DNA from 2 places in the Sutcliffiella cohnii genome. Region 1 is predicted to be linked to the other one. Evidence: riboswitches for the same ligand, from Rfam matches in the RefSeq annotation. Region 1 holds a riboswitch; the other holds the start of a gene.
What was found. Region 1 has a riboswitch for cyclic di-AMP ahead of BC6307_RS02105 (potassium channel family protein). Riboswitches for the same ligand answer to the same signal wherever they lie in the genome.

Region 1 (10,327 bases):
CGGTTCGCAATGTACTTTGCTACATCTTCCTCAAAGCCGCAAGGACCATGGATAGAAGAAAGTTCTTTTAAAATATTTTCCAAATTAAGCACCCCCAAATCGTTGTATTTTTCATTATAGTACAAAAATTGTTTCGTGTCTCTAATTACTTTAACGCACTAAAATATTTTTTGTTCCTATAGGTTTTAGATTGTAACACATAAAAAAACTGACTTTCTAATTAAAAGTCAGTCCATTTTTTTTATTTCATTTATTCTCTTGGGGACACCCCATTTATAATAAGTCGAATCGTTTGCTCTGTTTCTACTTCGTCATCCCAATTTATTTCAGGGAAAAGTAAGTTTCGAGCTATGAGATACCCGAATATGCTAGAAACCGTTACTCTTATAATTGTACTTGCTGGGAGGTCGACTAGCTGCCCTTTTGCTTTGTAATGATCTACTAAGTCTTCAAATCGAGTATATATTTTACTCGCGATATGTTTTTTGAACATTTTTTGTAATTCTGGTTGAAACGGTATTTCTTGTACTAAAATACGGAATAGTAATAAATTCCTTCGAATAAAAGAAATTCTATTTTCAAACATCGCCCTCAAAAAATCTTCAAATTGTTCATAATCTTGATCAAGTACTTTTTTCATATCGTTAATGACAAAAGGAGCAATAAACTTAGCAATCATCGGTTCTACTATCGAATATAGAAGGTCTTTTTTCGTTTTATAATGACGAAAAATTGTTCCTTCTGCTACCCCAGCTCTTTTCGCAATTTCACTTGTCGACGTAGAAGCATAGCCCTTTTCTGCAAAGGATTCTATGGCCGCAACGATAATTTTCTTTTGTTTTTCCGTTAATTGATCATCGTTTTCAAATATTTCTTCTATTAAATTATTTTGGTCGTTCATCGGTTACTCCTTATTATTCAGAATCATTACCTTCATTGTAATAGATTTGAGCCAATAGGTGAAATGAAAACCGTTTATATTTTTCGATATTTCCTTAATGCAACAATATTTAAAAGCATGAACATAACGGAAAAACCACAAAGTGCGAGTAGTTCTAAATATATTTCATTAATGCTATATCCTCTAACCATCACGTCTCGTAACGCTTCGGCAGCATAATATAAAGGTGTAAAAGGTGCAATCCATTTTAACCAGCTCGAAATGGTCTCTAAGTTAAATAGGCCCGAGAAGAAAATTTGCGGAACAACGATGATTGGAATAAATTGAATCATTTGTAGCTCGTTATTAGCAAAAGAAGATAATAATATTCCGAGCGATAGAGCCGTTAAAGCGAGCACTAAAATAATAAGAAGTAAATGAATGAAAGCTCCTTCCATTAACATTCCTAACACATAAATCGCATAGGCTGCTATGATGGCCGACTGGATCATCGTAAAAATACCGAATCCGATAATATAACCAGCTACAATTTCCCATTTTTTTAACGGACTAGCCATTAACCTCCCTAACGTACCTGTCGTTCTTTCTCTTAAAAAAGAAACACCTGCTATTAAAAACACAAAGAAAAACACGAAGAAACCTAACAAGACCGGCCCAAAATAATCAAATTGTCCCATATGTGCCGAACCGTGTACAAATTCAACCTCTAAACTAGCAATGTCGTTGTCGGTTGGTTGTAATTTTTTCAAGGCTTTTTCTATTTGTTTCATTGTAACTCCATTAATAGTTGGGTCGCTACCCTCTAACACTACTGAAGGTTGATTATTTATAAAATGAATATAGCTATCTATTTCTCTATTAAGTAAATCTTCTTCCGCAGCATCTAATGTTTTGTACGCTTTAATCGTTGCATTTTCGAAATCTAATTGTGAGTTCATAGCAGGGGGTACATTTACTAGTCCAATTTTAGGAATGTACTCTTCCCCGTTAAATACTAAATGTAGCATCGTTAATACTAAAATCGGTGCAAATAGAAGTAACGCAATTGTTCGTTTATCGCGAATAATTTGCCGTAATATTCGTATCACTAACGCTCTCACCCTCATAAATGAGCACCTCCATATGTTAAAAATGCTTCCTCAATTGATTTAGCGCTAGTTTGTATTTTTAATTGTTCTGGCGTGCCGACTGCGATTAACACACCATCTCGAAGCATACCTAATCGGTCACATTTTTCTGCTTCATCCATCACATGCGTCGTGACGATAATCGTTGTTCCTTGTTCCCGTAGCATTTGAAATGCTTGCCAAATACTCTTTCTTAAAACAGGATCGATTCCGACAGTCGGCTCATCTAAAATTAGTATTTCTGGACTGTGTAATAGGGCAATCGCTAACGAAAGTCTTCTTTTCATCCCTCCTGAAAAGCTGGAAATAGTTTTTTTCGTATGATCGGTTAAGTCGACAATTTTTAATACCTCTTCCATACGGTGTTGTAGTCGGTTTCCTTTCAAACCATATAGTGTTCCGAAAAACTGTAAGTTCTCTTTCGCTGTTAATTCTCCATACAGAGCGTCGGATTGTGCCATATATCCAATCCGTTTCATTAATTTAAGAGAAGGCATTTTTTCATGAAAAAGAAATACTTCTCCACTTGACGGAATTTCCAAACCAACTAGTTGCTTCACTAGTGTCGTTTTGCCAGCACCTGAAGGTCCTAATAGACCAAAAATTTCACCTTTTTGAATTTGAAGTGAAATATCCTTTAGCACTACCTGCTTACCGAACGCCATCGAGACATTTTCAATTTGCACAACACTTTCTTCCGTACTCATCCTATTCACCTCTGACTTTTCATATGAAAGTGAGTAATCACTCATTATTTTCATCATAAACGTTTTCTTGTTGTGTGTAAAGTGAGTAATCACTCATTTTATAAAATATTAAAAGGGTCAGAACAGTTTCTGACCCTTTTTACTACTTTTTATCGAACATTCATTTCGTTCGGATGTTTCCCTCTACGTCTATCTTTATTTATTGCATTTATTTTTTTCATCTCATCTAAAGAAAGTTCAAAGTCAAACACGTTAAAGTTTTCTTCGATTCGAGAAGGTGTTACTGATTTAGGAATAACGATCGTGTTATTTTGTAAGTGCCAACGTAACACTACTTGTGCAGGAGACTTTTGATGTGCTTCGGCAATTTGCTGAACGACTTCATCTTTTAACACTTCTCCACCTTGCTCTAGTGGACTCCATGCTTCTACAAAAATATTATGTTTCTCACAGAATTCTTTTAATTCATTTTGTGAAAGGTATGGATGACACTCAATTTGATTTAAAACTGGAGTTACTTCACATTCGTTTAAAAGACGCTCTAAATGTTCAATTTCAAAGTTACATACTCCAATTGCTTTCACGCGACCATCATGGTAAAGCTTCTCTAACGCTTTATATGTATCAACGTACTGATCAAATTGTGGTGTTGGCCAATGGATTAAGTATAAATCTACATAATCAAGACCTAACCTTTCTAAGCTTTCATCAAAAGCACGTAGCGTATTTTCATACCCTTGATCACTATTCCATACTTTTGTTGTAATAAATAACTCTTCACGAGGTACGGAAGATTCTTTTATCGCTTTCCCAACGCCTACTTCATTTTTATAAATCATAGCTGTATCAATTGATCGATACCCTACTTCAATCGCTTTTTTAACAGCAGCAGTCGCTTCGTCATCCGCTACTTGCCATACACCGAATCCAAGCTGAGGCATTTTCAAACCGTTGTTTAATGTAACATAATTCATCTCCGAATCCTCCTTAAATTATCTACTATTCGTTTTCATTCTCTATACAAAATGGAAAGAGAACGAAATACTAAAATATTTTACCATAAAAAAGTTCGGATGCCGAATGAAAATGATACCCGATTGAAAAAATTGGATTCAGGTGGCGAACTCAAAATTCGTTAATACTGCCCAAGTAATCCTTTTTTCATCGCTATTCTTTCACAACGATGAAACACGATGAGGCCGACAATGAAGTAAACTAAAGAATTTGCGATTAAGACTGCATAATCCGTCCATAAAAATTCCGTTAACCCTCTATTTTCTAACATGACTGTTCGTACCATATCTACCCCTTTGACGAATGGAGCGAATGCTAAATATGGTGCTACAGATAATGGAACAAATACGAGAGCCATTAAAACAAATTGAAAGATTTGTAGGAACGCTTGAATTTGTTTCACAATAATTGCTAGGCCTGCAATCATAAAACTTACGCCAAACATACTAATCATCGTAATGAAAATAATCGGTATCGTTGTTAGTGGATTTAAATTTAACCATTGTCCAGATGTTAACATTGCCGCAAACAATAAGATAATCATAATGAACGATTGCAACACGAATTGCCCAATCATTCTCGTGAGCATAATCCTCCAAACACCCATCGGAGACATATATAGCTGTTCAAGTGTACCTCTCATCGCCTCGGTAATAATGGCGTATCCGATAAAATTCATCGTCGTCATCGTTAAGCCCCAAAAAACAATACTAACGATAGAATATTGAACATTTGATTCAAAAGATGCTGGATCTCCTACAAACATGACACCAAAAAATGCACCTAGAAAAATAATGTAAAATGTTAATAATAGGGCTATTGTATTCGGCAAATACCGCTTCAACTCGATATATTCTTTTTTCACATTGGAGGTAAGTACATTATACAATTGCATATTGCTTCTCCCCCTTCACGATTTGCAAAAATACTTGTTCGAAATCTATCGTTGTCCGGTCAATGCTTTCGACAAGTGTTGCTTCCATCTTAAAAATGTCGAACAGTTTATAAATATCTTCACTTCGCTCTAAATTTACATCTACAATCGCTTGAAGACTGTTTTCAGTGTAGGTGCTTAATGGAAAAGTCAGTAACAACTCTTCTTTTTGCCTACTATTAAGACGTTCACCTAGTTTAATAGAATATGCTTTCGTTTGAAACAAGTTAAGCAAGTTCTCCACTTTTTCATCCACAACGACTGTACCTTTATTAATAATAATCGTTCGATCACATAATTCTTGAACTACCGGCATATCGTGCGAGCTTATAATAATCGTTCGGTTTTCTTCTTTAACAATTTGCTTTAATATTTCGCGCAGCTCGTAACTAATTTCAACATCTAATCCTAATGTAGGCTCATCTAATAAAATTACTTCCGTATTCGCTAATAACGAAACGGCAATCGCAAGTTTTTGCTGCATTCCACGTGATAATCCTTGTACTAGTTCATTTTCCTTCTCTTTTAAGTGGAACTGCTCTAATAATTTGTCTACCTCTTCTATCACTTCTTTCCGTGACCGACCTCTATTACCTGCAAAATATTCTAAATTCTCTTTAACCGTTAAACGCCAGTATAAGTTTCGGTTTCCTTCTAGTACTGCACTAATATGGCGTAACGCTTTTAATCTTTTTTTATTTATATCTAATCCATTAATATGAATAGATCCCGCATCCGCCTGTAGCAATCCACATATCATCTTAATCGTCGATGTTTTTCCTGCACCATTCGGTCCTAACAATCCTAGTACTTCCCCACGATGAACATCAAATGAAACATTATTAACCGCTGTTACTATTTCTTTCGTTTTTCGTTTCGTATACTGCTTACTAACCCCGCGAACTTCAATTATTTTTTCCACTCCATCACCTCTAATGTAATTGTCTATATATTCATTGTATTCTTAAAAAACCTTTTAAAAAACTCTCTCCGGTTGTATATTAACTCCGTCTCTAGATGGAAAGAATAGTTAATGATTATTATTTGCTTTAAAAAATTTACAATTTTCTATTGACGGTGCCGTTTTTGAAGAGTACATTTATTAACAAATTAAATTATCTTTTTTTCAAAAACCTTATGTTGAATCTTATTGTAAGAGCGGGGGAACCAAATCGAAACGTTTATTCGTTTCTAGGGGTGTATCGTTATGAACGAAGAGGACTCTCATCCTCTAATCCGACAGCTAACCTCGTAAACAAATTGAGAGAAGGGTCTACTAAATTATGAGAGACCATTCTGCGGATCTGCCAAGGAATGGTCTTTTTATGTCAAAGTGAGGTAAAACAAATGAAAAAGCAATTTGCTGTTATCGGTCTAGGTCGTTTTGGTCACTTGGCGTAGAAGTGCTGGCGATTGATAAGGATGAAGAAAACGTAAGTAGAATTAGTGAATTTGCTACCCATTCCGTACAAGCAAATGCAACGGATGAAAACATTAAAATCTTTAGGGCTTCGTAACTTTGACCACGCTATTGTTTCGATGGGAGAAGACATTGAATCAAGTGTGCTAACTAGTTTGATTTTAAAAGAAATGGGTGTAAAACAAGTTTGGGTTAAAGCGATTAATAAGTACCATAAAAAAGTGCTCGAGCAAATTGGAGTAGACCGTGTAATTCAACCAGAAAAAGATATGGCACGAAGAATCGCTCATCACGTCGTGTCTGATAAAATATTTGATTACATTGAACTATCGGATAATCATAGTATTGTAGAAATTCATGCATCAAAAAAAGTAAACAATAAAAGTATCATTGAACTAGATCTTCGGGCGAAATACGGTTGTAATTTAATCGGAATTCAACGTGACGGTGATATTATTGTAGCTCCATCTGCTGAAGAGATCATTAAAGAAGGTGACCTTTTAATTATGATCGGTAGAAACGAAGATATTCAACGGTTTGAAGAGGTTGGGGTTTAGAATAATGTTTTTATTTGCGGTAATTACCTTTTATTTGCGATAACACCGGGCTTATTTGCGGTAATCACACTTTTATTTGCGATACCCCCGGTTCTTTTGCGCCCTTCTTTTATTTCATTTTTTATGTCGTTTCTTTTTCTCCACATCCTCAATCGATAGACCGTCTTCAATATTGTATAGCCTACTTTTCGGTTCAAAGATTTTTTGCGATGGCCATAAGCCATGATGCCCAGAGAATATATAACTTACAAGACATGCAACGAAGAAAAATTCTATTCCCTTCCCGTCAAACATTTCAACAGCTAATAGGAATGCTGCAATTGGTGTATTCGCTCCACCACAAAAGGTAGCAATCATCCCTAACCCCGCAAGAAACGACAATGGTAAATGGATAAATTCCGATAACGTATTCCCTAACGTAGCTCCCATGAAAAATAGAGGAATGGCTTCTCCACCTACAAAGCCTGTCCCCATCGTAATGGCAGTGAAAATTAATTTTGCTATAAAGGCAAATGGTGGTACATCCTCTTTAAACGACTGCTCTAACATATCCAAGCCTCGGCCATTATAATCTTGTGAACCGATTATTAAAAATAAAATGACAATGAGTACTCCACCAACGAACGCCCTTACCATATGATTCTTCTTCGTATATTTTTCGGAAATCCTTTGAATTCCGTGCCGTAATTGACTATACAAAACACTTAATAAACTAAAAATAATGGCTACTACTATTACTTTTCCATATGTTGCAAAAGACGATTCTGGTACCGTTTTTATAATAAACGTTTCGTGTTCTACTCCCCAGCCCTTTTCTGTAACATAGTGACCGACAAAGCTAGCTACTAAACAAGGCACTAACACTTTATACTTCATTTTACCTAACGCTACCATTTCCATACCGAACACAGCGCCTGTTATCGGTGTCCCAAACGCTGCTCCAAAGCCAGCACTAATACCGCTCATGATCAAAATTTTTTTATCAAGAATGGAAACTTTAAAAAACTGGTTTACTGCTTGAGAAACACTTCCACCCATTTGAATAGCTGCCCCTTCACGTCCTGTCGATCCTCCTAATAGGACAGTTATAAACGTTCCTATGTAAACAAGCGGCCCCATCCTTTTAAGAACTTTCGCTTTCCCATGCACACCTTCAATTACTAAATTGTTTCCTTTTGCAGAATCATTGCCAAAACTTTTTCCAAAATTCATATACATAAAGCCAATTACAATCCCACCTAGAGGAAGAAAAAAGATTAGCCATGAGTTGTTCTCTCGAGTCTCTCCTAACATATCATTGGTCGTTAACAGAAGCGCTGTTGTGGAACCAATGATAATGCCGATTATTGTTCCGAAAAATATCCATTTAATTAATGTAGCCATTAAAGTTCTATAAGCTATATTCATTTGAATCCCTCATTTTAAATGTGTTGGGGGTTCTTCTTTATGTATTTTGTTCTTCACTTCCGTAAAAAGATTATTAGTGCTATTCGTGATATTTTGTTCGTTTGCTTGGAAAAGAGCTAGTAACTTTTGAATATCTTCTTTCGTTGCATACTGTTTTTCAGGCTTTAACAAATAGCCAATTTGACCATTTGATTCAATCGTTGCCCATTGCAAGTCGCTGATGTTTTGCACTCCTTGCTGCCGCAATCTAACCTCTAACATGTCAACAGTTAACCGAATCTTCGCTAAGTTTTTATCAATAATGGTTCCATTTTCAACGACTATAATGGATTTCCCGTAAAAAAATGTTTCTAGTTTGTCAGACTTCAATACGATATATTCCACCACAATTAAAAAAAGGACTAGTAATAAAGTAATCAACATCGTAATCCATATACTTCTATCACCTACTGGCTGTATAATTAGTGACCCAACAGCTACCATTAAAACTGTTTGTGCGACAGTTAATTGTGAAATCGACTTTCTACCAGCTAAACGTAAAATTAAAATGCCGCCAAAAACAATAACAAATGATTTCCAAATAAAGTGCAAATCCAAAATAAGCTCTTCCTTCCGTATGTAGCTTTTCTATTTTTTTAGTATGGCTTATATGAAAAAGAATATTTGAATTCTAAGAGAAAATCGGTCCATGCCCGTAAGTTCTTTTTCAAATGTACATTTCATACGTTTATACAAGGTTACTATTCTTTAAAGGAGAGTGCTTCATGAGTATACAAAACAAGGACTATCCGTTAACGAAGAACGAGTATTGGTTCTATCTTATTGGGTCCATTGTGCTAGCCTCTTGTATGCTTTTCACATTCATGCTCAGTAGTTTCTATTCCCCGTTAATACTTCTTCAAATTCGTTTACTTATGATTGGAATTGGAATCATCTTTTATCTTACAGTGTATATTTTCTATAAACTAAAAATAAAAGTAACACAAGAAGAGCTAAAAGAAGAGTTAAACGAAATTATCATCATCATTAACGGAAAAGAGATTGGGAGAGTTTAATCCCCCAATCTCTTTTTTAATTTGCGTAATATTGAACTTGATTTCTACCATTTCTTTTCGATTTATACAGCGCTTCATCCGCTTCAGAAATGATATCGTATAAGCTTTTCGATTCAGTAAACTTGGAAATGCCTAATGAGACCGTTATTTTCTTAATCGCCTTACTTTCTGTTATAAACTCTGTATTTTCAATTTCTTGGCGAAACGATTCTGCAAAATACATGAGTTCCTCTTTAGAATCTGTTGCAAAGAAAATAATAAATTCCTCCCCTCCATATCTTCCGGCGAATACGTCATCTTTGTAATAGGAGGAAACTTTTTTCAACATAATATCGGCAAAGCCTTTTAAAATCATATCGCCACTTAAATGACCATATTCATCATTAACAGACTTAAAATGATCAATATCTAACATAATAATGTACCGATTTTTATTTTGTTTCGTCTTGTACGTCTTTACTTTCTCCTCAAAATGTCGAATGTTATTTAATCCAGTTAACGGATCATGTTCTGCATAGAACGTAAGCCTATCTCTTAAATAAAGCTCCTTTTCTGCATTTACGATAAAAAAGTGTAACGCGAAAGCCGTTGTAAGAAACGTCATCAATCGATAAATAGACATTTCTGCGAAAACTTGTAAACCGTTAGGAACAAAAAAGATAATTGGTAAGTCTGATGCAAGCCAAGACAACGTAATAATTATTAGTAGTGTTAGAGACTTTAATTCTGTTTGCTTGAGCCATTTCATAAACAGAGAAATTAAAGTAGGAAACATCATTCCAAAAATAACTCCAGGAACCGCTCCTTGTCCTCCTATACCTAATCGCCATAAACTTACGATGACGAGCGCCGGAATTGCATGCTTCCATCCCCATTTATATGCTAAAAAAACGAGTGGTATAAACCGCATATCAAATTGAAAATCTCCGTAAACGATTGGTAAATAAAACAAAATAATAACAGCAATTTACGTAATTAGTATTAATGCAATAGAAAATAATATTTTGTTAAGAAATGCTTTCCTATTTACAATAACTAAATTTATTAGTAAATGCATTATGAAAATAATTGCTATATTGGATAACACAGATTGTACTGCTTCATGCATATTATTCACATCCTATTAAACATAGGTAATTTGTACCATATATAGTAGTACGCTAAATCTTCCACATCCATTTTAAATTGTAAATAAAATGAAAAAA
Region 2 (10,327 bases), 1.3 Mb from region 1:
TGAGTTTGCGGACCATTTAAATACTACTTTTCATCCTGACCGGGTTATTCAAACGATTCAAAAGATGAAAACAGGAATTGAACCTGAAATGGAAAACCATATTAAACGTTGGGGAGCCCCAGTAAGTATGGATGGATGGAACAGTAATGTTGAAAAAATGATTAATTTTGCGGAACAAAGACCGATGTTTGTTCGTGAACATTTAGCGAACCACTTTAATTTAGGAGAGACAGTCTCCGTACAGATAAAATCGGACTCCACAAAAGGTACTGTTCAAATCAACTCTATTAAACTAGATGAAGAAACACCTGGAGTTATGAATTCAGACCTTTGGACAGGGCAATACTTCCAAGGCGTTCCAGTTGTGATTACCGCTATACCGAAACAAGGCTATACATTTGTAGGTTGGAAGGGAGCGGCTGATGGAAATAGCGAGACACTCGAGATGGAATTATCGGGGGATGTAGTCTTAGAGGCAGTATTTGAATAAAATAAACATAGGGACAGGTCTTTTTATTGGAAGATCCTGTCCCTATTGTAATGTTGTAGGTTATTCAGTAAAAATACCGGGCACTTGGCTAATCACGTCTACCCGATTAGTCCAAATGCCACCGTTATAATTTTTAGGTAGTCGTTCTAAATCTGATACTTGATCAAAACCTTCGGACCAATTACCATTACCAGCAACGAGAATCACCCTTGTGTCGACAGCGTCCATTCTATTTAAAAATTTCTGTGGGTAACCCCATAAGATGCGTGCGTATGTTTCCGGTATGTGAAGTTGCGTATTTTTACAAGCATCTGGCATATAGCCTGTCCACCCGACTGCTAAATAAGGAATAAGACAGCTTTTTAACGTTTCTTTCGACATAACGCGCATTTGCGGCATTTCTTCTTTTAACCTCTCAATCGGTAAATCGCCACCGTAGACTGCAACGTTTTCTAATTTTGGATATTTTGCAAGATAGTTTGCTAGTTGTACTCCTTCGTTCGCGTCGTTACTTTTAATGTGGATTAAAAGTTGTTTGTCAGGAAATGTTTTTAACACCTCACCGAGTGTCGGCATTAGGCCAACTCCTTTTCCGCGAAACGGGTATGTTTCACCGTTATCGGCAGTATAACCGTAGCCAACATCGAGTTGTTTTAGTTCTGCCATCGTGTGCTCTCGTGTTACCCCTTCACCATCCGTTCTACACTCCAAATTCCAATCGTGGAAAACGGCAAACTCACCATCTTTCGTAGGGTGAACATCCAACTCGACAATGTCTGCACCATGTGCAAATGCAGCTTCCATAGACGGAACCGTATTTTCTAAATAAGCATGCTCTGGCTCGTAAATGATCTCCGCAGTACATGTTTCACCGGTAATCCCTTCCAATGGAAAAGTTTGTGCCAATCCACGGTGTGCCAAAAGGATAGGGTCACCTGAGCGATCCTTTGTGAAAATAGAACTGTTATTGAAGAATATGAATAATGTTAATAAGACAATGAAAAATAAAAATCTCTTTATAAACTTTTTAAGGTTCAAAATGAGCACCTCCGTATGGGCGTAAATTATCATAAATAACAATATACCGTTGAGGCAGTAAATACAAGGTTGATAGAGTGAGAAGAATGCCGATTTACTATGCTTTGTAGTCGTTACATCTAACTTTTTGAACGATTTCCTTAACGTTATAGTTATATTAGTATTGATATATCAATTTACTTAACAGGTTTTGCGATTTACTTAACAGGTTCTCAAACTTACTTAACAAGTAGTCGAATTTATTTAACAAACAGGCATAGTTAGTTAACATTTTGCTAGTTTTTGATACACACCGTTTCCAATTTTATGAAACTTTTAGGAGGGGAAATACGTAATAAGTATAAGGTAGAAGGAAAAAAAGAGGTTTACATTAATTTAAAGTGGGGCATGGAATCTGTCTCAAGATGGGGGTTTAAATGAAGAAATTACTTTCGATGTTTTTGCTAGTATTTTTAATTGTTGGTTTAGTAGCGTGTTCCTCGAATGACGAGAAAGTGGATCAGGAGGCCTTGGCTGAGGATGGGTCGTTAGGTGTTTTTTATGAAGTAAGTGAAGGAGACAATACTGTTTATTTGTTTGGATCTGTACATATTGGCAATGAAGAGATGTATCCAATGCATCCAAAAGTGGAGGAAGCATATAGTAAGGCGAGTGTGCTAGGTGTTGAAGTGGATATAAATAATATTAATCAAATGGAGCTTGCCCAAGCGATGACGTCTATTGCCATTTATCAAGATGGTACGTCATTAAAGGATCACCTAACCACAGAAGTGTATGAAGAAGTTGTCTCAATAGGATCATCTGTTGGTTTGGAAGAATTCATGATTGCAATGTACAAACCTGCCTTCGTTACTGATTTAATCACTAATTATTATGCAGAGCAAAATGGTTATTCCGCTGAATATGGCATTGATCAATATTTTCTAGATCGAGCGGCTGAAGATGAGAAGGTAGTGGAGGCACTAGAAAGCTTGCAATCCCAGTTAGAAATTATGACTATATTAGAAGAAGAGACGCAAATAAAAATGCTAGAAGACATATTAGCGAACAAAGACAATTACAGCCAAGAATTAGATACTTTAGTTAATGCTTGGGTGACAGGGGACGAACAGACATTTGAATCGATGCGTGCTGCGGAAGAGTACGATAGTGAAGACTACCTTCGTTACAAAAAAGCGTTAAGCGACGACCGGGATAAAGAAATGGCCAAAAAAATAGAGGGATTCTTGCAATCTAATGAACATGATACTTATTTTGTAGTCGTTGGAACACTTCACCTTGTTGGAGAAAATAGTATTATAGATGTTTTAAGAGAAAAAGGATATGAAGTGAAAAGTGGGTTTGGGCAGTAGGTCCGAATCCTTTTTTTATTAACTTAGGCCAAAAGAGGCAAAGACAATACGAAAAAAGAATACCCCTTACAACCCAAACGTTCATGAGAAATTTGCTGTAAATTATAATGAATTGAAAAAAAGGAGTTCATTTTCCGAATTGCTTTGAGGTGGGAATGAAAAGGCAAAGAAATGGGTTTTGGTTGTTCCCTTCTTGAGCGTCTAAAAGTAAAGAAGTATACAAATATACGTTGAACGATTATTATTTATTAGTGGATAAATATATTATGAATAGCGCATTTAGGAATTTGGTTGGTAGTGCGTGCAGAGTGGATGCCTCAAGACAGTTATCGAAATTAAATTTAAAACGCTCTAGTGTGTTTAAAGGAACAAGTTATCACTTAGAGTTGTTTGAATAAGTAGGTTGGAAGTGGTGGGAATAATCTTATGAAAGGTATACTGGTGGTCCATTCCAAACATCTAATTATTGACGTATTCGCTGAGATTTATTATTATATGATAGTGTGCAAAAGAAGACGTCCTACTGACGTAGTAAAAACATCATATTTAAGCTTAATCCCATATAGGAACGGGGGAACCAATTTATGGTAACGACCACGGGGGTGAATCCTGAACTAGTTTTACTAGTCAGGTAGGGTGATTTCTCTACATCCGAATCCGACAGCTAACCTCGTAGGCAAATTTAGAGACCGTTATTATATGTTTATTAACCACGATAAGGTTTCTCTTGTCGTGGTTTTTTATTTTCAATTAAATGGAGGTTTTGCAATGGAAGGAAGTAAAAATCTAACAAAAAGGATCATTATTGCACTTATTTTAGGATTGATTTTAGGTTTTGTTTTAAATATCTTTGCACCAAGTGTGTTTGAGATTGTTGATCCGTATATATTACATCCGTTAGGGACTCTTTTCCTTAATTTAATAAAAATGTTAGTTGTTCCGCTAGTTTTTATCTCAATTGTTGTAGGAGTTGCCGGACTAGGTGACCCTGCTAAGTTAGGAAGGATTGGGGCAAAAACGGTTGGATACTTTATGATAACAAGTCTTTTTGCACTTACTTTTGCAATAGGAACCGGAACATTGATGCAACCTGGTTTAACTGCAGAATTTGATACAGAAAACGTGACATATGAACCACAGGAAGCACCATCCGTTGTGGATACATTATTAGCAATTATTCCTACTAACCCAATTGATGCGATGAGTGGTGGGAATATGTTACAAATCATTACATTCTCCATCTTTATCGGGCTTGCCCTTGCAGTTTTAGGTGATAAAACAAAAGGTATCCTGAGGCTGTTTGAACAAGGAAACGAAATCATGATGTACTTAATTAATCTCATTATGAAACTTGCTCCTGCTGGGGCTTTCGCCTTAATTGCTTCAGCTGTAGGAAAACAAGGTTGGGAAGCTTTCAAAGTAATGGGAATGTACTTCATTGCGGTCTTAATTGCTTTATTCCTTCATACGGTTATTGTTTATGGTGGAACTGCCTCTTTACTTGGAAAAATGAATCCAGTAAAGTTTTTCAAAGGTTTTGCACCAGCGATGGCTGTTTCTTTTAGTACATCAAGTAGTAACGCAACATTACCTGTATCGATGGAAACTGCTCAGAAAAACTTAGGTGTTCCGAAGCATATAAGTAGCTTTATTCAACCATTAGGAGCTACCATCAATATGGATGGAACAGCGATTATGCAAGGTGTGGCAACGGTATTTATTGCACAAGTATATGGAGTAGATTTAAGTTTAAGTCAATTATTAATGGTTGTTTTAACTGCGATACTTGCTAGCCTTGGTACTGCCGGCGTTCCGGGTGTAGGTTTAATTATGCTTGCGATGGTTCTAAACTCTGTTAACTTACCAGTTGAAGGGATTGCTTTAATTATTGGAGTAGACAGACTTCTTGATATGACTAGAACTGCAGTTAATATTACTGGTGATGCAGCATGTGCTGTTTATGTTACAGAATCAGAGCGAAAACGCGAGTCGAAATAGTGATAAATAATGGTGGTCAAGGGGGAAGTACCTTGACCACCTTTTTTCATGAGTTAGGAGAGTTGCTTTTTCCAGTATTTTATAGCCTAATTCTTATGATAATGTTACGAAATTTGTTATAGTAGAATAAAGTGGAAACAGGGGAAGGCACTTTGCCTGTTTATGTTTTAGTAGAACAAAGAACTAGCCCTTCGACCAAAATAATTTTAGAGGAGTTATTAAATGACAAAATTAATTGGCTATGTTGGAACTTATACGAAGGAAGACAGTAAAGGTGTTTATCAGTTCGTACTGGATACGGAAAAAAGAGAGCTTTTAGACGTAAAGCTAGCTGCAGAGCTTGATAATCCTACATATGTTACGGTAAGTAAAGACAATAAATATTTATATGCAGTAGCAAAAGAAGGGGGAAATGGTGGAGTAACAGCGTTTTCTATTAATGGTGAAACAGGTGCGTTAACAAAATTAAATAGTCAGGCATCTGCAGGTTCACCACCTTGCCACGTTAGTGTTAATCACGATAACAGCAATGTAGTGACTGCGAATTACCATACAACGAAAATCGTATCGTATGTGACAAACGAAGATGGATCTCTTCAACCAGCTATATCTGTTATTGAGCATGAAGGCTCTGGTCCACATGAAAGACAGGAAAAGCCGCATATGCATTATGCCGGTTTTACTCCAGACGAAAAGTACGTTGTAGCAATTGACTTAGGAAGTGATCGTGTTATTACTTACAGTGTCCATAACGGAGAGTTAAAAGAGGCAAGTGTGTTTACAACAAAGCCTGGTAGTGGTCCAAGACATATTACGTTCCATCCGAATGGGAAGTTTGCTTATGTAATGACGGAATTAAGCTCTGAAGTGGTTGTACTTCATTACAATGATAGTGATGGAAGTTTTGCAGCGCAACAATACATTCCTACTATACCAGCAGACTTCTCTGAAACAAATGATGGAAGTGCGGTTCATATTTCTGCAGACGGGCAATATGTGTATGCAGGGAACCGCGGACATAATAGTATAGCTGTATACAAGGTAGACCAAGATTCTGGACAGTTAACCTTTGTTGAATGGACTTCAACGGAAGGCGATTGGCCGCGTGACTTTGTACTTGACCCTACTGGAGAGTTCCTAGTTGCTACGAACCAAAAGTCAAACACGATGACATTGTTTAGTAGAGATACAACTACAGGGAAGTTACAAAAAATCCAAACGGATGTAAAAGTGCCAGAACCGGTTTGTGTGAAGTTTTTGAATGTGTAAAAAGTGATAGACTAGTTTCAAACAAACGTTTGATTGAGGTATCGACCTTTTGAGATACATTTGCTTTAAAGTATTTAGGTATGGGGTTTAGCCGAACTGGCTAAGCCTCATCATTTTATTATTTGGGTAGATGTGAACAAGGAAAAGTTCCCTTGTTCATCCATTTTTTGGTGGGACGAGGGACCTGTCCCTCCGTCCACGGTATCTGTCCCGCTGTCCCAAGAAAGGATCCTGCAAATGAAGAGAAATAGTATTTTCCATTACTTTTATATGATTTATGGGCTATTATTTGTTTTATTTTTAATTAATGTATTTGTAGAGTCCGTAGTGTTAACTTATATTGTCGGTGTATTTGCGGTAATGATTGTACCGTTAGCATGGTACCGCGCGAGTCGTTTATTTAAAATAATTGGAGCTCTGTTCTTCCTTACTGGTGCTAGTATGAGTATATCTAGTGGTATTGCTTGGTACGAGATTCCGCTACAGGTTACAAATACAGTACCGATGCTTTTGTTTTTATCCGTTTTGCCATGGATGGCGATGGCGTTTCGAATCGGGGGCTATGATGAGCGATTAAGTGAAATGATGCACACAGATTCTAACAAGCTATCCTCTATTTATGGCAAAAGCTTAATGACGACGTATGCGCTTCTCATTTTCATTAATATGTCAGCGATGTACGTTTCGCAAAATATTTTAAAAGAAAAGCTAAAGGGAGTCCCTCAAAAAATTGCAGAGTCGTTCGTCATTCAAACGACAGTACGTGCATTTGCATTAGCGATTTTGTGGAGTCCAATGGAAGTGATTGTAGGTATCGCAGTTGATGCAACTGGTGTAAGTTATTTTGCCTATTTACCTTGGCTGTTACTTATTTCTTTTATTGCCGTAACGCTTGATATTTTAATTAGTAGACGGAAATATGATCGTGTACTAATTGAGCAGGAGCCTATTTCTTTCTCCAAAAAATTCATCTTTAAAGAGATAAGCAAGTTGCTCGTCGTGCTAGTGTTATTTCTAGCAACTATTGTTGTCGTTAATAGTTTAGTAGACTTTAATTTTATGCTCACTGTGGCACTTGTTATTTTTCCTTTTGCGTTTCTATGGTCAGTGGCGATGCGCGAGCCTAGTCTGTTTTTAAAAAGTGGTTGGAGAAGCTGGGCGAATCATAACAATGGCATTCATAACTTTTTTGTTTTATTTATTACACTCGCCTTTTTCTCAGAAGGGTTTAATAGTACTAGCTTACCTATTATGCTTCAGCATTCGTTAAACTATGTTACAGGCCTACCGCTACTTGTTTTAGTATTAATAACAGTATTTTATTTTGTGATGGCAATGATTGGTGTGCATCCAATCGCGACACTTGCGATATTAATTGAAGTGTTAAATCCTTTATTTGCGGTTTGGAATCCTTTGAGCATTGGACTTGTGCTAATCGTATCCGCCTTGTCTATATCAGCTTCTTCTCCGTACGGACTGATCGCAACCTTAACTGCACATCACTTAAAGGTGAATCCTTACAGAATAACGAAAGCTAACCTCGCATTTTCGGCTATGTTGAGCGGAATTAGTATTATAATTGGGTATTTATTATTGTAACTAAGGACCCTTCATCACGAAAAAGGGACCGAGTTCTACTAAGTAAAGTTGAAACTAGGATAATCGTCCTCTCTGTTTCTTATTATATAAGAATAACGAGGAGAATTATCCTAGTTTCTTTTAGTTGGAAATAGGAAAATATACCCTCTACATTTTTCCCTAAAATAAATGTCTAATATTGCTTAATTTTTGATAAAATGTGCGAATATATGACATGATTTTCTATGAAAATAATAATGAAAATGGTAGTTATATTATTTTTCTAACATAAAACGAATGTCTTCATACACCATCATATTGTCTCTCTCACATCAAAATTAAAATACTCCTATAATTTCTACTTCCTGTCGTATGTTCACGAATGTAAAATAACGTAAAAAATCTCTTCGGATTCCGAACGATAAAGTGACAAAGCTAGTAACTACTCCATTGCTATAATGTGGTTGTTTTACAACTATTATTTGGGGGTGGAGTGTAGATGAAGAGAAAGAAACATTGGGGAGGGAAGTTTGGGATTCTATCCGTAATCGCGGTTCTATTTGTTTCCGTGTTATTCGGTTCACTAGGATCACCAACGTCCGCAGAGCCAGAGCCGGCTGAACGAATAGTAGAAGAGGAGTTATTGCATGTACAGTTGGAAGTACCGAATGCCGATGCTGCGATGAAAATTATGGAAATGGGTATTGAGTTTGACCACGGCATTCATGAGCATGATGGTGTGTATGAGGTAGAAGTTACTGCAACACCATCAGAGCTACGTCAGTTAGAAACTTATGGCATTGAAGTGCATGAAGTTTTAATGACAGAAAAGCAGTGGAATGAAAGAATTGCAGAAATGAATGCTGTGTTGGAGAGAAATGAAAGCGCTATCCTGTCAGAAGAAAGACTGCAAATTTTACGTGCTAATCATTATACAAATCAATCGGCATCGTTTCTTTATGTAGAAGCAAAGTCTAGTGTTGGTGCGTCAAGTAGTACAGCACTTACAGCGACTTGGACAGAAAATGGTGTGGAAAAATCGGCAACACTAGCTCGCCGTTCGGATTACGGTGAATATTTATATCATTGGTTTGAGCTTCCGGTAGAAGAGATTCCTACTTCTGTAACGATTACGAGCAATCAAGGAGCAACGGCAACAAGTCCAGTGGAAGAATGGTTAGGAGGGGTTCCGAAACCTGGTAAACCAAATCCACATTACGTTTCTGATTTTATTGATTCGTATATGACTCCTACACAAATTAATGAGCGTATTGACCAATTAGCTGCGGAGTTTCCGGATTTAATGGAAGTAATTCAAATGCCTTATAAAACAAACGGATACCGACGTCATGCTCAAGCAACGATGGGCGGTTTTACGAATACAGCGGTTGTTGTGTCTTCTATAGTCTGGGGGCATGAAGGCGGAAATGGTATGGAAGTCGAGTTTGTGAACCCTGGAGGAGCTAATTCTCCTTTAACTGTTTCGGTAGATGAAAATAAAATAACAGTTAGCTTAGCGACGAACGTAGCCGGAGCTTTAACAAGTACGGCAAGGGATGTTGTGAATGCGTTAAACAATCAAGCAGGGGATTTAGTTTCTGCAAATACTTATCGTGGAAATACAGGTGGAGGTATTGCACAAGTTTGGTCTTCCACTTTAACGGATGGGTTAAATGGACCAGAATATGTGTCCCGTGAACCTGCTACTGTAAAAGCTATTCGTATAGGTAAAAAGAAAGACGGTTCTAAACCGGGTGTACTTGGTTATGCACAAGAGCATGCTCGTGAGTGGGTAACACCTTTAGTTGTGATGGAAACAGCTGAGCGCTTATTACGCAACTATGCACATGATGCAGAGACGAAAAAACTAGTAAACTCTTTAGATATTTTCTTAATTCCGATGGTAAACCCTGATGGAGCAAATTACAGTTTTTACGATTACAACATGCAGCGTAGAAACATGACGAACCATTGTGGACCGGATGGGGCAAACGATTTTGGAGCGCGTTCTGCTTGGGGAGTAGATTTAAACCGAAACCATTCAGTTGGAAGTATTCATGACGGATTTATCGGGGCATCGTTAAGCTGTACGAGTGATACGTACGCTGGTCCGGAGCCAACGAGTGAACCAGAATCAAGAAATATTGTGTGGTTGGCAGACCAATATGAAAATATTAATTTCGGAATGAACATTCACAGTCATGGTGGATATTTCATGTGGTCTCCAGGAGCGTATGATGCAAACCGCGAAACACTTCCTCGTCCATCTGCTGGGGAAGAAGCGTTTTATTGGGGAGCTTCTGAGCATATTTTAAACAGAATTCAAGAACATCGTGGAACTGTTATCCAGCCAACAAGAACGGGCCCTATCCCTGATGTATTATACTCAGCGGCAGGAAACTCTGCGGACTATTTATGGTATGAAAAAGGGATCTATACGTGGAACTTTGAAGTAGGAGCGCCACTATGGAACCCAGCTACGAATAGATGGGTATCTGTTGGTTTCCAGCCTCCATTTGAAGAAGGTCATGAAGAGGCGTTGGAGTTTGCAAATGGGTTAATCGGTTTATTTGAAGTGGCATACCAGCACGGAAAAGATAAA

Region 2: another riboswitch for cyclic di-AMP. It lies ahead of BC6307_RS20530 (dicarboxylate/amino acid:cation symporter); the one in region 1 lies ahead of BC6307_RS02105 (potassium channel family protein).

The regions. Positions count from the first base shown of each region.
Region 1 is NZ_CP018866.1:452,659-462,985, reverse strand. It holds gene BC6307_RS02140 (M42 family metallopeptidase) at 1-83, opposite strand, end outside; gene BC6307_RS02135 (TetR/AcrR family transcriptional regulator) at 251-901, opposite strand; gene BC6307_RS02130 (ABC transporter permease) at 976-2,007, opposite strand; gene BC6307_RS02125 (ABC transporter ATP-binding protein) at 2,004-2,735, opposite strand; gene BC6307_RS02120 (aldo/keto reductase) at 2,885-3,709, opposite strand; gene BC6307_RS02115 (ABC transporter permease) at 3,871-4,644, opposite strand; gene BC6307_RS02110 (ABC transporter ATP-binding protein) at 4,631-5,605, opposite strand; cyclic di-AMP (ydaO/yuaA leader) riboswitch at 5,812-5,955, shown strand; partial or broken gene BC6307_RS02105 (potassium channel family protein) at 6,031-6,660, shown strand; gene BC6307_RS02100 (voltage-gated chloride channel family protein) at 6,775-8,067, opposite strand; gene BC6307_RS02095 (DUF421 domain-containing protein) at 8,077-8,664, opposite strand; gene BC6307_RS02090 (hypothetical protein) at 8,832-9,122, shown strand; gene BC6307_RS02085 (GGDEF domain-containing protein) at 9,139-10,074, opposite strand; gene BC6307_RS24690 (hypothetical protein) at 10,090-10,230, opposite strand.
Region 2 is NZ_CP018866.1:4,088,629-4,098,955, reverse strand. It holds gene BC6307_RS20545 (CotH kinase family protein) at 1-490, shown strand, start outside; gene BC6307_RS20540 (glycerophosphodiester phosphodiesterase family protein) at 551-1,531, opposite strand; gene BC6307_RS20535 (TraB/GumN family protein) at 1,945-2,880, shown strand; cyclic di-AMP (ydaO/yuaA leader) riboswitch at 3,420-3,575, shown strand; gene BC6307_RS20530 (dicarboxylate/amino acid:cation symporter) at 3,649-4,878, shown strand; gene BC6307_RS20525 (lactonase family protein) at 5,101-6,147, shown strand; gene BC6307_RS20520 (hypothetical protein) at 6,385-7,746, shown strand; gene BC6307_RS20515 (M14 family metallopeptidase) at 8,225-10,327, shown strand, end outside.